Pseudonocardia sp. HH130630-07: one gene and its partner. The protein of the gene in region 1 interacts with the protein of each later gene in a pairwise test. Links are inferred from orthologs where the notes say so. Each region holds a gene or a part of one and is shown on either strand. Other genes may lie near its edges.

Region 1 (7,080 bases):
CACGGCCTCGTCGGTGCTGGGGATCGGGAAGGCGATCCACCCGATCCCCAGCACCAGCAGCGGGACGAGGAACACCGACGCGGCGCCGCTGACGAGGGTCCAGCGGATCTGCTTGCGCCGCCGGGTCCGGCGCTGCTCCGGGCTGAGGGCGGCCTTCTGCTCGGCGTCGAGGATGCCGAGGCGGCGGCGGACCGGGCCGACGACCGGATCGGCGAACGCGAGCGCGCGCCCGACCGGGCCGCGGGCGGCCGGGGTGGGCTCGCCAGGGGTCTCCGGGCCGGCGGCCGGGGCCACGGCGGGGGCGAGCGCCGTCACCGGCTCCGGGGCGTCGTCGGGCTCCACCGGCGGGACGACCGTGGTGACCGGCCCTGAGGGCGGTGGCTCCGGACGGCGACGCCGGCCCGGGCGGGGTGCGGCGTCCGATCCGGCGCCGCCCGCCTCCCCGGCCAGTGGCCGCTCGCCGCGCCGGGCGGGGGCGGGCGCACCCGGCGGGACGGCGTCGTGCGGCGCTGCCGGCGGCGGGGCAGCGGCCGTGGCGGGGTCGTGCGGGCGCACCGGCGGCGGGCCGCCGGCCGGGGGCGAGTCGTGCGGGCGTACCGGAGCCGGGCCGCCGGGCGGGGGCGAGTCGTGCGGGCGCACCGGCGCCGGACCACCCGGCGGGAACGAGGAGTCGTGCGGGCGGGAGGGCCGCGGAACGGCCGGGCGCCGGGGCGCGACCGGTTCACGGGCACCGGGGGCCGGTGCGCCCCGGCGGGGGCCGTCGGGTGCCGGGGTGCCGGGGTCGCGGGGGACGGTGCCGCCCCGTACCCGCATGCCGACCTTGGCGGTGCCGTGCACACCCGTGCCGGGCTGCGGTCCACGGGCGGGCGGGGGCTGGGGGGCGCGGCGCTGCCCGCCGTCCGCCGGGCCACCCGCAGCTCCACTCGCCCCGTCGCCCGCTGCGTCGCTCTCCGCGCGCACGACGTCGGCGAAGGACCCCGGGCGTCCGTGCCGCGGCCCGCCCGGGCGGGGCTGCTCACCGGAGCCGTGCCGGCCGCCCTGCGGCGCACCGTGCCGGGGCGCGCCGCCGGACCCGTCCCTGGCGACCTGGTCGCTGCTGTGCCGCCCGGCCGGGCGCTCGTCGGTGCGCACGGCCCGGCCGCGGTCGTCGGCGCCGTGCCGGTCGGCGGAACGGCGGGACCGCGGTGGTGGGGGCGGGCCTGCGGTCAACCGCCTCTCCTCTCACGGGGCCAGTGTCCGGGCGGGGGCATGCGCATCCGGTGAACGAGTCACCGGCGGGGCGCGGTGTGCCCACCTGATCGACGTCACTCGATCGTCGGCACGTCATCGGGGTGTCGCGGCGGTGCGTGACCGGCTGGGGACGGTCCACTCCACCATGTGCACCAGCCTGCACGTTCCGCCGGGTGCGACGCGACGATGTGGATCAGTTCGTCGGGCAACGGCCGTCTGTATGCGCCGAGGCGCGGGCCCGCACGGAGGTCGCCGACCGGTGGCGCCCGGAGTGCGACGAGCAGCGCCGCCCCGGCGGTCGCCGGTTCCCGGCGGCGTGAGGTCCGGCCCGCGAAACCGGTTCGCGGTGGACTATTAGCATTCACGGGAACGCGCGGCCGCCGGATCTCGTCCGATGTTCCGGCCGCCGCGGAACCCACCCCCGCTGGAGGCCGTCACCGTGTCCGCACCGCCCGCACCGCCCGCGTCCGCCCCGATCCGGGTGCCGGCCGGGACGACCGCCGGCGCGCGCGTGCGGGAGGGCGGCCTGCCGACCACCGGGCCGGACGCGATCGTCGTCGTCCGGGACGCCGAGGGCGCGCTGCGCGACCTGGGCTGGGCCCCGGAGGCCGACACCGACGTCGTCGCGGTGCGGGCGAACACCGAGGAGGGGCGCAGTGTCATCCGGCACTCCGCGGCCCACGTGCTCGCCCAGGCCGTGCAGCAGCTGTTCCCGAAGGCGAAGCTGGGCATCGGCCCGCCGGTCACCGACGGCTTCTACTACGACTTCGACGTCGACACCCCCTTCACCCCCGACGATCTGAAGAAGATCGAGTCGGCGATGAAGAAGATCGTCAAGGCCGGGCAGCGGTTCGAGCGCCGCCGGTTCGCCGACAAGGCCGAGGCCCGCACCGAGCTGGCCGACGAGCCCTACAAGCTGGAGCTGATCGACCTCAAGGGCGGTGCCGACGCCGACGGCGAGGTCATGGAGGTCGACGCCAGCGGCGAGCTGACCGTCTACGACAACGTCCACGCCCACACCGGCGCCGTCGTGTGGTCCGACCTGTGCCGCGGCCCGCACCTGCCGACCACGAAGTACATCCCCGCCTTCACCCTCACCCGGTCCGCCGCCGCGTACTGGCGGGGCAACCAGGACAACGCCCAGCTGCAGCGCATCTACGGCACCGCGTGGGAGTCCCAGGAGGCGCAGGACGCCTACCTCGACCGGATCGCCGAGGCCGAGCGCCGGGACCACCGCCGGCTGGGCTCGGAGCTGGACCTGTTCAGCTTCCCGGACGAGATCGGTTCCGGCCTGCCGGTCTTCCACCCGAAGGGCGGGGTCGTCCGCAAGGAGCTGGAGGACTACTCGCGGCTGCGGCACGCCGAGTCCGGCTACGAGTTCGTCTACTCGCCGCACGCCACCAAGGGTCAGCTGTTCGAGCTGTCCGGGCACCTCGACTGGTACGCCGACGGCATGTACCCGCCCATGCAGCTGGACGAGGAGCGCGACGCCGACGGCAACGTCCGCCGGGCGGCCGTCGACTACTACCTCAAGCCGATGAACTGCCCGATGCACAATCTCATCTTCCGGTCCCGCGGGCGGTCCTACCGGGAGCTGCCGCTGCGGCTGTTCGAGTTCGGCACCGTCTACCGGTACGAGAAGTCCGGCGTCGTGCACGGCCTGACCCGGGCCCGCGGCTTCTCCCAGGACGACGCGCACATCTACTGCACCCGCGAGCAGATGGGCGACGAGGTCCGCTCGCTGCTGCAGTTCGTGCTGGACCTGCTGCGCGACTACGGGCTCGACGACTTCTACCTGGAACTCTCGACCCGCAACCCGGAGAAGTCGATCGGCTCCGACGAGTCCTGGGCCGAGGCGACCGAGGTGCTGCGGGACGCGGCGGAGAGCTTCGGCCTGGAGCTGCGCGACGACCCGGGCGGGGCCGCCTTCTACGCGCCGAAGATCTCCGTGCAGGCGCGGGACGCGATCGGCCGCTACTGGCAGATGTCCACCATCCAGGTCGACCTCATGCTGCCGGACCGCTTCGAGCTGGAGTACACCGCGAACGACGGGTCCCGGCAGCGTCCGGTCATGATCCACCGCGCGCTGTTCGGGTCGATCGAGCGTTTCTTCGGCGTGCTGACCGAGCACTACGCCGGTGCCTTCCCGGCCTGGCTGGCGCCGGTCCAGGTGGTCGGCATCCCGGTGACCGACGCCCAGGAGCCCTACGTGCGCGAGATCGCCTCGGCCCTGCGCGCGCAGGGGATCCGGATCGACGTCGACGCCGGCGACGACCGCATGCAGAAGAAGATCCGCACCCACACGCTGCAGAAGGTCCCGTTCCTGCTGCTGGCCGGCGGCCGGGACGTCGAGGCGGGCGCGGTGAGCTTCCGGTTCCGGGACGGCTCGCAGACCAACGGCGTGCCGGTCGACACCGCGGTGCGGGCGATCGTCGCGTGGGTGCGGTCGCGGAACAACGCCTCGCCGGACGCCGCGGCGTTCGCCGTGCAGCCCGCCCCGTCGTCCGCCGCGGACGCCACGGCCTGAGACCGGCGGGTCACTAGGATCGGCTCATGCCGCAGGAGTGGGTGCCGCAGGAAGGGGTCGGGACACCGGACGGGTTCGCCCGGCTGTGGACCCCGCACCGGCTCGCCTACATCAAGAGCACCACGGACACCGGCTGCCCGTTCTGCCGGATCGGGCGGGCGGAACCGTCCGCGGACGCGGACAACCTCGTCGTCGCCCGCGGTGACGCGGTGTTCGCGCTGCTCAACCTGCACCCGTACAACCCGGGGCACCTGATGGTGCTCCCGTACCGGCACGTCGCCGACCTGGAGGACCTGACCGATCCGGAGTCCGCCGAGCTGATGGCGTTCACCCGGCAGGCGGTGGTGACGATGAAGCGGGTCGCCGCACCGCACGCGTTCAACGTGGGACTGAACCTCGGCCACGTCGCGGGCGGGTCGCTGGCCGAGCACCTGCACCAGCACGTCGTACCGCGCTGGGGCGGGGACGCGAACTTCATCGCCGTCGTCGGGCAGACGAAGGTGATCCCGCAGCTGCTGGCCGAGACCCGGGCCCAGCTGGCCGGGGCGTGGGAGCCGCCCGGGCACGGAGGGGCCGACCGGGACTAGGCTGGCCCGCGTTCACCGTCCGCGAGGGAGAACGCCGCCCACGATGCTCAACCTGTTCGCCCGCGGGCACGTCAACCGGCTCACCGACCCGATCGGCCGGGGCCTGATCGGCCGCGGGATCAACCCCGACACGGTGACGATCGCCGGCACGCTGGGTGCCGTCGCCGCCGCGGTGCTCCTCCTGCCGTCCGGGTGGCTCGTCCTCGGCTCCGTGCTGGTGACGCTGTTCGTGCTCACCGACCTCGTCGACGGCGCCATGGCCCGGGCCCGCGGGTACGGCACGCCGTTCGGCGCCGTGCTCGACTCCACCTGCGACCGGATGGTCGACGGGGCGATCTTCGGGGCGCTGGCGTGGTGGGCGCTGACCGCGGGGGCCGAGCCGGTCGCCGGGGCCGCGGCGCTCGTCGCCCTGGTCGGCGGGCAGATCGTGTCCTACGTGAAGGCCCGGGCGGAGTCGGTCGGGCTCACGGCCGAGGGTGGGCTCGTCGAGCGGGCCGAACGGCTGATCCTCGGTCTGGTCGGTGCGTTCCTGTCCGGGATCGGCGTGCCCTACGCGCTGAGCGTGGCGCTCGGCGTGCTGGCGGTCGGGACGGTGGTGACCCTGGGCCAGCGGATCCTGGCGGTGCGCCGCAGCGCCCACGAGTCCAGCCGTGCCTGAGCGGACGCTCCCCGGCCCGGCGGCGCGCGCCCGCGAGATCCTCACCGCGGCGGCGTACGCGACCGGCTGGGCGGTCGCGGGCCGGCTCCCGGCCGGTGTCAGCGCGCCGGTGTTCGACGCCGGCGCCGACCTGTTCGCGCGGCGCCGCGGCCCGGGGGTCCGGCGGCTGCGGGCGAACCTGGCCGCGGTCCGGCCCGGCGCCGGCCCGGCCGAGCTGGACGCGCTCGCCGGGCGGGCGGTGCGCAGCTACGCGCGGTACTGGCGGGAGGCGTTCGCGCTGCCCCGCATGGAACCGGCCGCGGTGCACGCGGCCGTACAGCCGAACGTCCGGGGCATCGACGCCTCGCTGGCCACGCTGCGGGCCGGGCGCGGGGTGCTCTACGCGTTGCCGCACGCCGGCAACTGGGACGTCGCGGGCGTCTACCTCGTGCGCGAGCTGGACCGGCTCGGGCTGGAGCCGGGACTGACGACCGTCGTGCAGCGGCTGCGGCCCGAGGCGTTGTTCCGGCGGTTCGTGGCCTACCGGCGGGCCCTCGGCTTCGAGGTGGTGCCCGCCGACGAGCCACGGGCCGCGCACCGGGCGCTGACCGCGCGGCTGCGGTCCGGCGGCGTGGCGTGCCTGGTCGCCGACCGCGACCTGTCCGGGACCGGCGTCGACGTCCGGTTCCTCGGTGGCCGGGCCCGATTCCCGGTGGGGCCGGTCCGGATGGCCCGGCTGACCGGGGCGGCACTGCACCCCGCCTACCCGGTGTTCGCGGGCGACGCGTGGGGGGTGCACGTCGGCGCCGAGATCGCGGTCGCGGACCGGGCGGCCGAGCCGGCCGCGGTGCAGGCGCTCGCCGACGCGTTCGGAACGCTCATCGACCGGCGGCCCGAGGACTGGCACATGCTGCAGCCGATCGGCGCCGGATGAGGGTCGGGATCGTCTGCCCCTACTCGCTGGACGTGCCGGGCGGGGTCCAGAACCACGTCCTCGACCTCGCCGGTGCGCTGCGGGCGCGCGGTCACACCGCCGAGGTGCTCGCACCGGCGGTCGGGACCGTCCCGGAGTTCGTCACCCCGGTCGGCCGGGCGCTGGGCGTGCCGTACAACGGCTCGGTGGCCCGGGTGAGCTTCGGCCCGCGGACCCACCGGCGGGCCCGGCGCTGGCTCGCCGAGCACGACTTCGACGTCCTGCACCTGCACGAGCCGACGACGCTGTCGGTGTCGGTGTCGGTGCTCGCGCTGCTGCTCGCCGGCGGGCCGATCGTCGCCACCTTCCACACCTCGACCGAGCGCTCGCGCGCGCTGGCCGCGTTCGGCGGGATCGTGCGGCCGCTGATGGAGAAGGTCACGGCGCGGATCGCGGTCTCGGCCACCGCACGGCGGGTGCAGGTCGAACACCTCGGCGGTGACGCCACCGAGATCCCGAACGGCGTCGACATCGCCCGGTTCGCCGGCGGGCCCGCGCTGGACGAGCTGGTTCCCGGCCTGCGTCCGGGCGTCCGGGTCGGGTTCGTCGGTCGCTACGACGAGCCGCGCAAGGGGATGCCGGTGCTGCTCGACGCGCTGCGCCCGCTGGTGGCGGCCCGGCCGGACCTGCGGCTGCTGGTGGTCGGGCGGGGCGACGCCGGCGCGCTGCGCCACGCCGCGGGTCCCGCGCTGGCCGGGCGGATCGACGTGCTCGGTGCGGTGGACGAGACCACGAAGGCCGCCGCGCTGCGCGCGATGGACCTCTACTGCGCCCCGCACCGGCACGGCGAGAGCTTCGGGATGGTGCTCACGGAGGCGATGGCGGCCGGTGTGCCGGTGCTGGCCAGCGACATCGAGTCCTTCCGCGCCGTGCACGGCGGCGCCGGGCGGTCGGTCCCCCCGGCCGACCCGATCGCGCTCCGCGCCGCGCTGGCGGCCCTGCTCGACGACGGCGCCGACCGGGCCGCGATGGCGGCCGCCGGCCGGGCCCGGGTGGCCCGCTACGACTGGGCCGTCGTCGCCCGGGACGTGCTGCAGGTCTACCGGGCGGCGATCGCGGCCGCCCCGGTGCCGGCCCGGCGGCAGGCCCGGTGAGCACCGCCGTCCTCGGCCTCGTGGGGGTCGCG
Region 2 (7,131 bases), 3.0 Mb from region 1 along the record:
CCGGTGGGCGTCACCGGGACGGTCCCGGACGGCGTGCCGGACACGGAGGCGGCCACCCTGCCGATCGCCGCCGGGTCCGCGCTGCGGGCGCTGCGCGACCTCGGCCCGCTGCTGGGGCGCCGGGTACTGGTGACCGGCGCGACGGGTGCGGTCGGCCGGTTCGCGGTCCAGCTCGCCGCGCTCGGCGGGGCCGACGTCGTCGCGACCGTCCGCGACCGGGGCCGGATCGACGAGCTGCGCGCGCTCGGCGCCGGCGAGGTGGTGGCCGGCGCGGGCGCGGTGCCCGGGCCGGTCGACGGCGTCGTCGACACCGAGGGCGGGCCCGATCTCGTCGCCGCGTTCGGCGCGCTCGCCCCCGGCGGCACCGTGGTGTCCGTCGGCCGCGCGTCCGGTGCCGACGCGGTCTTCGAGCCGGCCGCGCTGCTCGGCGACACGCTGCGGCACGGCCGCTCGCTGCGCACGTTCTTCCTGTTCGACGGCACTCCCGGCCTCGACCGGGACTTCGGCTGGCTGGCCGGGCTGCTCGGCCGGGGGCTGCTGCGCTCCCGGGTCGACCACGTCGCGGCGCTCGCGGACGCACCGGCGCTGCTGTCCGGGACACCGGGCGGCAAGGTGGTCCTGCTGCCCGGCGGGGGCTGACCGGCCGGCCCGGCCCGGGCGGGCCACGGCTGGCCCGGCCACCGGCTGGGCGGGCATGATCCGGTGCCGCGAGAATCACACCGGGCCGGGCAGGTCCGTGCCCGCCACATCTCGCGAGGAGGCGCTGATGGCCGTGTTCGCCGACGAGGCCGAGGTCTACGAGTACCTGGGCGGGGTCTTCCGGCTCGGCCTGCAGGACCCGGAGCTGGTGGCGGCGCTGCAGCCGTCCGGGGTGGTCCTGCGGATCACCTACACCGGCCCGGACGCCGTCGTCACCGTCGACCTGCCGAACGCCGAGCTGCACACCGGCGCCGGCGCCGGCCCGGATCCGAACATCGAGCTGTTCATGACCGCCGACACCGGGAACCGGTTCTGGCTGGGCAAGGTGGTCCTGCCGGTCGCGCTGGCCAAGGGCGACGTGCGTGCGAAGGGGCCGGTGTCGAAGCTGCTCAAGCTGCTGCCGCTGGCCAAGCAGCTGTTCGAGCCGTACCGCCGCAGGCTGGAGGCCGAGGGGCGCGAGGACCTGCTCAAGGCCTGAGCCCGCAGGACCCACACGACGAGGAGGTTGCCGGTGACGCAGGGCAAGGGGCCGCTGGCCGGGCTGAAGGTGGTCGAGCTGGCCGGGCTCGGCCCGGGACCGCACGCCGCGATGATCCTCGGGGATCTGGGCGCGGACGTGGTCCGGATCGACCGGCCGTCCGGCGGGCTGCAGCTCGGCTCCGCCCGGGTGCCGGACCCGACGAGCCGCGGCCGGCGCACCGTCACCGCGGACCTGAAGGACCCCGGCGGCCGCGAGACCGTGCTGCGCCTGGTCGAGCGGGCCGACCTCCTCCTCGAGGGCTACCGGCCGGGGGTGACCGAGCGGCTCGGCGTCGGGCCTGCGGACTGCCACGCCCGCAACACGCGCCTGGTCTACGGCCGGATGACCGGCTGGGGCCAGGACGGGCCGCTGGCCGCGCGCGCCGGGCACGACATCAACTACATCTCGCTGACCGGTGCGCTGCACGCGATCGGGCGCTCCGGTGAGCGCCCGGTGCCGCCGCTGAACCTGGTCGGCGACTTCGGCGGCGGCTCGATGCTGCTGGTCGTCGGGGTCCTCGCGGCGCTGTGGGAGGCCCGCTCGTCCGGGCAGGGTCAGGTCGTCGACGCGGCGATGGTCGACGGCGTCAGCGTGCTCAACCAGATGGTCTGGGGCTTCCTCGCCCAGGGTGCCTGGGCCGACGACCGCGACTCCAACCTGCTCGACGGGCACGCCCCGTTCTACGACACCTACACCTGCTCCGGCGGCGGGCACATGGCCGTCGGCGCGCTCGAACCGCAGTTCTACGCCCAGCTCGTCGCCGGGCTCGGGCTGACCGACGAGGAACTCGGCGACCAGTACGACCGCTCCGGCTGGCCCGCGATGCGGGCCCGGTTCGCCGAGGTGTTCGCCACCCGGACCCGCGACGAGTGGACGGCCGTGTTCGCCGGCACCGACGCCTGCACCACCCCGGTGCTCTCGTTCGCCGAGGCGGCCGAGCACCCGCACCTGGCCGCGCGGGCCACCATCGTCACCGCCGACGGCGTCCCGCAGGCCGCACCGGCACCCCGGTTCTCCCGGACCGGCACCACCACCGCGACCCGCGGCACCGATCCCGAGACCGTCGAGGACGTCCTCAGGGACTGGTGACCGGGAGCGGACGACACGACGCCCCCGGCTCCGCGAGGAGCCGGGGGCGTCGTGTGGTGCAGGTCAGGAGATCAGACCGTCTCCTCGACGTCCGCAGACAGCAGGTTGCGGGTGCGGTTCGGGTCCACCGGGATGCCCGGGCCCGTCGTCGTCGAGAAGGTGATCTTCTTGACGTAGCGGCCCTTGGCGGCCGACGGCTTGAGCCGCAGGATCTCGTCCAGCGCGGCGCCGTAGTTCTCCACCAGCTTCTCGGTGTCGAACGAGGCCTTCCCGATGACCAGGTGCAGGTTGGCCTGCTTGTCGACCCGGAAGTTGACCTTGCCGCCCTTGATCTCGTTGACGGCCTTGGTCACGTCCGGGGTGACGGTGCCGGTCTTCGGGTTCGGCATCAGGCCACGCGGGCCGAGGATGCGGGCGATCCGGCCGACCTTGGCCATCTGGTCCGGGGTGGCGATGGCGGCGTCGAAGTCGAGCCACCCACCCTGGATCCGCTCGATGAGGTCCTCGGCGCCGACGGCGTCCGCACCGGCGGCCTCGGCCTCGGTGGCCTTGTCGCCGGTGGCGAACACGATCACCCGGGCGGTCTTACCGGTTCCGTGCGGCAGGTTCACGGTCCCGCGGACCATCTGGTCCGCCTTGCGGGGGTCGACGCCCAGCCGGAGGGCGACCTCGACGGTCGCGTCCGTGTTGCTGCTGGAGGTCTCCTGGGCCAGCTTCGTCGCCGAGAGCGGCGAGTAGAGGCGGTCCGCGTCGATCTTCGCGGAGGCCTCGCGGTAGGCCTTGCTGCGCTGTGCCATCTGTCCTCGTCTCCTTCTGGGAGGTCAGTCCGTGGTGCGAGCCGCGCCCGGCTCTCCCACGCGTGCGGTGTGGACTCTCAGCCCTGGACCGTGATGCCCATCGACCGGGCGGTGCCGGCGATGATCTTGGCGGCCTGCTCGATGTCGTTGGCGTTGAGGTCCTTCATCTTGGTCTCGGCGATCTCGCGGACCTGGGCCTGCGTGACCGTGGCGACCTTCGTCTTGTGCGGCTCGCCGGAGCCCTTGTCGACGCCCGCCGCCTTCAGCAGCAGCCGGGCCGCCGGCGGGGTCTTGAGCTCGAAGGTGAACGAGCGGTCCTCGAACACCGAGATCTCGACCGGCACGACGTTGCCGCGCTGGGCCTCGGTCGCCGCGTTGTAGGCCTTGCAGAACTCCATGATGTTGACGCCGTGCTGGCCCAGTGCGGGGCCGACCGGCGGGGCCGGCGTCGCGGCGCCGGCCTGGATCTGGAGCTTGATGATCGCGGAGAGCTTCCGCTTCTTGGGGGGCATGTCCGTTCCTCAGTGATCGATGTACACGACGCGCGGCCCTGCCATGCCGCGGACGTTCCTCACGGGTGCGTCAGATCTTGGAGACCTGGTTGAACCCGAGCTCGACCGGGGTCTCCCGGCCGAAGATCGAGACCAGCACCTTGAGCTTCTGGGCATCGATGTTGACCTCGGAGATGCTCGCGGGGAGCGTCGCGAACGGGCCGTCCATGACGGTCACCGACTCGCCGACCTCGAAGTCGACCTCGATGGTGGGGGCGCCGCCGGAGCTCGCCGAGCCGCCGGTCGTCGCGGCCTTGCCGCCCTCGGCCTCCTTCTTCGGGGCCTCGGTCTTGGGCAGCAGGAACTTCACGACCTCGTTGATCGTCAGCGGCGACGGCTTGGACGTGGCACCGACGAAACCGGTGACGCCCGGGGTGTTGCGCACCGCGCCCCAGGACTGGTCGTTCAGCTCCATCCGGACCAGGATGTAGCCGGGCAGCACCTTGCGCTGGACCTTCTTGCGCTGCCCGTTCTTGATCTCGGTGACCTCCTCGGTGGGCACCTCGACCTGGAAGATGTAGTCCTCGACGTCCAGCGTCTGCGCGCGGGTCTCGAGGTTGGACTTCACCTTGTTCTCGTACCCGGCGTAGGAGTGGATGACGTACCAGTCACCGGGGGCGCGGCGCAGCGCGGCGCGCAGCTCCTCCTCCGGGTCCACGTCCTCGGCGGGCTCGTCGTCGGCCCCGGGCTCCCCGGACGCGTCGTCCGTGGTCCCGTCGGCGGCGTCCGCGCCGGTCCGGTCGTCGTCGGAGTCCGCCGCGCCGACCGTGTCGCCTGCGTCGGCCGGGTCCTCGTCGGAGTCCGCGTTCTCGGCGTCGATCGACTCCGCGGCCGCGCCGGGGGTCGAGTCGTCCTCGGCGTCGGTGTAGTCACCGGACACGGCGTCCTCACCGTGGGCGGCCTCGACGTCGGCGTCCTGCACGGACTGCTCGGGCAGCGTCTCGTCGGCCGCGTGCTCGGCGACGGCGTCGATCGCGGCCTCGTCGGCCTTCTCGTCGTACGCGTTGCTGTCGGAGGTCACGTCCGTCTCGCTTCCTTGTTGCTGTCCGGGTCGCTGTGGGTCGCCGGTCGGTCGGTCGTCGGCGCGCGTCAGTTGCCGAACAGCAGGGCGACGCCCTCGGCGAAGGCCGAGTCGAGCAGGAACACCAGTGTCACCATGAACGTCACGAAGACGAGAACGGCGATGGTGTACTTCACCATCTGGGAGCGGTTCGGCCAGATGACCTTGCGGAGCTCGGCGACGACCTCGCGCAGGAACCGGGCGACGCGGGCGAACGGGGAGGGCTTCTTCTCCTTCGTCGCCATCGCACCGGCGCGCGTCGGGGTCGCGCGGCCCTTGGCCGGGGTGCCGCCGGAGCCGGACCGCGCCGCTCGCCGCCCGCGACGGTCGGCTGCGTTGCTCGGGCGCTCCCGCCCGGAACGCTCCGACTCGTGCTCGTCGCTCACGCGCCCTCCTGGCTGCGGACGCCCTGCCCGCTCTCGATCACGTCCCCCACTCGGGGAGGACCTGCTCTGCTTCGCCGTCCGTGCCGTCGGCCGCGCCACCGGACATCCCGATGGCCTGCGGCGTCGTGGCAGGGGTGACAGGACTTGAACCTGCAACCTGCGGTTTTGGAGACCGCTGCTCTGCCAATTGAGCTACACCCCTCTGCCCCGAACCACCCCTGAGGGCAGCGGGACGGGCACACCGATCATCCGGTGCGCCCGGCTGATCCCAGCATACGCATCCGCTCCAGCGGGTTCGCACACCGGGGTCGATCAGGCCGGCAGTGCCACCTCGGCACGCGCCCGGCCGAGCACCGTCCGCCCGTCGAAGACCGCCTTGAGATCGACGACGGCGACCCGGCGGCCCTCGGACTCCCGGACCTCGGCCACGGTGCCGGACAGCTCCACGGTGGCCCCCTCGTCGTCGTCCGGGACGACGACGGGCCGGGTGAACCGGGTGCCGTAGCTCAGCACCGCCGCGGGGTCCCCGGTCCAGGCCGTGAGGACCCGGCCGGCCAGCGCCATCGACAGCATCCCGTGCGCGATGACCCCGGGCAGCCCGGCGGCACCGGCGACCCGGTCGCTCCAGTGGATCGGGTTGAGATCACCCGAGGCGCCCGCGTAGCGGACCAGGTCGGCCCGGGTGAGCCGGACCTCCAGTGGCGGCAGCCGATCGCCCGCCTGCACGGATCCCGCGGTCACCCGGACTCCCCCGCCGGGCTGACGAGCAGCGCGTGCGTGGTGGCGACCGGCTCGCCGCCGGTGTCGGACACCTCGCACCGCAGCGTCAGCATGTGGTTGCCGGCCCGGGTGCGCAGCTCGTCGACGTGCAGCACGGTGACCAGCTCGTCACCGGCCCGGATCGGACGGTGGTAGGCGATGCGCTGGTCGCCGTGGACCATCCGGGTGTAGTCCCAGCCGAGCGCCGGGTCCTTCAGGAAGGACTCGATCACCGGCATCGTGAAGCACACCGGGAAGGTCGGCGGGGCGACGAGATCGGGGTGCCCCGCGGCTCGTGCGGCACCGACCTCGTGGAACAGCGGATCGCCGTCACCGATGGCGACGGCGAACTCGCGGATCTTCTCCCGACCGACCTGGTACGGCCCGACCGGATCGAGCGAGTGCCCGACCCAGGACTGGTCGACCACCCTCAGGACCGATTCTCGCTACGCAAGCTGCGCTCAGCGGGTCTCGCGGTGGGCGCGGTGCACGCCGCAGTTCCGGCAGAACTTCTTGATCTCGAGCCGGTCCGGGTCGTTACGCCGGTTCTTCTTGGTGATGTAGTTGCGGTTCTTGCACTCCTCGCAGGCCAGAGTGATCTTCGGCCGTACGTCCGTGGCCTTGGCCATCGCGGGTGCCTCCCAGCAGGTGTTCCATGTCGTGCGCCAGAGTGGTGACGATGGCCGGACTTGAACCGGCGACACAGCGATTATGAGCCGCTTGCTCTACCGACTGAGCTACACCGTCATGAAGGGGCTCCGCCGATCACGGCGAAGCCCCTACGAGCCCCCTTACGGAATCGAACCGTAGACCTTCTCCTTACCATGGAGACGCTCTGCCGACTGAGCTAAGGGGGCGGCAGCGGATCCGGGAGTCGCTCCGTTCACCGACCTGAAGAAGATTACACGCCGGTCCCGGGCCCCGTGGCCGGGGGGCCCGGAACCGGCGTGTGCGCAGGTCACGCCCCGTTCGGGGGACGTGTCACCAGCTCGACTTGCGGACGCCGGGGAGCGCTCCCTCGTGGGCCAGCCCGCGCAGCCGCACCCGGGACACCCCGAACTTGCGCAGGTGCCCGCGCGGGCGCCCGTCGACCGAGTCACGGTTGCGGACCCGGGTGGCACTGGCGTCGCGGGGCTGGCGGCGCAGCTCGGCCACCGCGGCGTCGCGTTCGGCCGCCGGCGTCGACGGCCGGGCGATGAGCGCCTTGAGCTCGGCACGTCGCTCGGCGTGGCGCGCGACGATCCGCTTGCGCCGCTCGTTCTTGGCGATC

The links. Proteins that work in one complex are often made in the same cells at the same time.
Region 2: the proteins of thrS (region 1) and rplA interact in binary tests that used the Escherichia coli proteins (3 or more experiments, as listed by UniProt). The link is inferred for Pseudonocardia sp. HH130630-07 from one-to-one orthologs.

Annotation. Positions count from the first base shown.
Region 1 is NZ_CP013854.1:6,068,577-6,075,656, reverse strand. The notes cover bases 1,313-4,231. They hold thrS (threonine--tRNA ligase), read left to right. Parts: upstream 1,313-1,705; coding sequence 1,706-3,757; downstream 3,758-4,231. Other genes in these bases: AFB00_RS28610 (HIT family protein), read left to right, coding at 3,784-4,231. In the rest of the region: AFB00_RS28620 (transglycosylase domain-containing protein), read right to left, coding at 1-1,209; more of AFB00_RS28610, read left to right, coding at 4,232-4,344; pgsA (phosphatidylinositol phosphate synthase), read left to right, coding at 4,388-5,002; AFB00_RS28600 (phosphatidylinositol mannoside acyltransferase), read left to right, coding at 4,995-5,915; AFB00_RS28595 (glycosyltransferase family 4 protein), read left to right, coding at 5,912-7,048; AFB00_RS28590 (hypothetical protein), read left to right, coding at 7,045-7,080. UniProt on the Escherichia coli protein: Catalyzes the attachment of threonine to tRNA(Thr) in a two-step reaction: L-threonine is first activated by ATP to form Thr-AMP and then transferred to the acceptor end of tRNA(Thr). The rate-limiting step is amino acid activation in the presence of tRNA.
Region 2 is NZ_CP013854.1:3,066,551-3,073,681, reverse strand. Bases 1,243-4,212 are described here. They hold rplA (50S ribosomal protein L1), read right to left. Parts: upstream 3,106-4,212; coding sequence 2,380-3,105; downstream 1,243-2,379. Other genes in these bases: nusG (transcription termination/antitermination protein NusG), read right to left, coding at 3,688-4,212; rplK (50S ribosomal protein L11), read right to left, coding at 3,183-3,617; AFB00_RS14920 (CaiB/BaiF CoA transferase family protein), read left to right, coding at 1,243-2,308. Outside these bases: AFB00_RS14930 (zinc-binding dehydrogenase), read left to right, coding at 1-639; AFB00_RS14925 (sterol carrier protein), read left to right, coding at 767-1,177; more of AFB00_RS14920, read left to right, coding at 1,211-1,242; more of nusG, read right to left, coding at 4,213-4,677; preprotein translocase subunit SecE, read right to left, coding at 4,746-5,102; AFB00_RS14890 (MaoC/PaaZ C-terminal domain-containing protein), read right to left, coding at 5,415-5,843; AFB00_RS14885 (MaoC family dehydratase N-terminal domain-containing protein), read right to left, coding at 5,840-6,289; rpmG (50S ribosomal protein L33), read right to left, coding at 6,323-6,490; rpsN (30S ribosomal protein S14), read right to left, coding at 6,843-7,131. UniProt on the Escherichia coli protein: One of the primary rRNA binding proteins, it binds very close to the 3'-end of the 23S rRNA. Forms part of the L1 stalk. It is often not seen in high-resolution crystal structures, but can be seen in cryo_EM and 3D reconstruction models.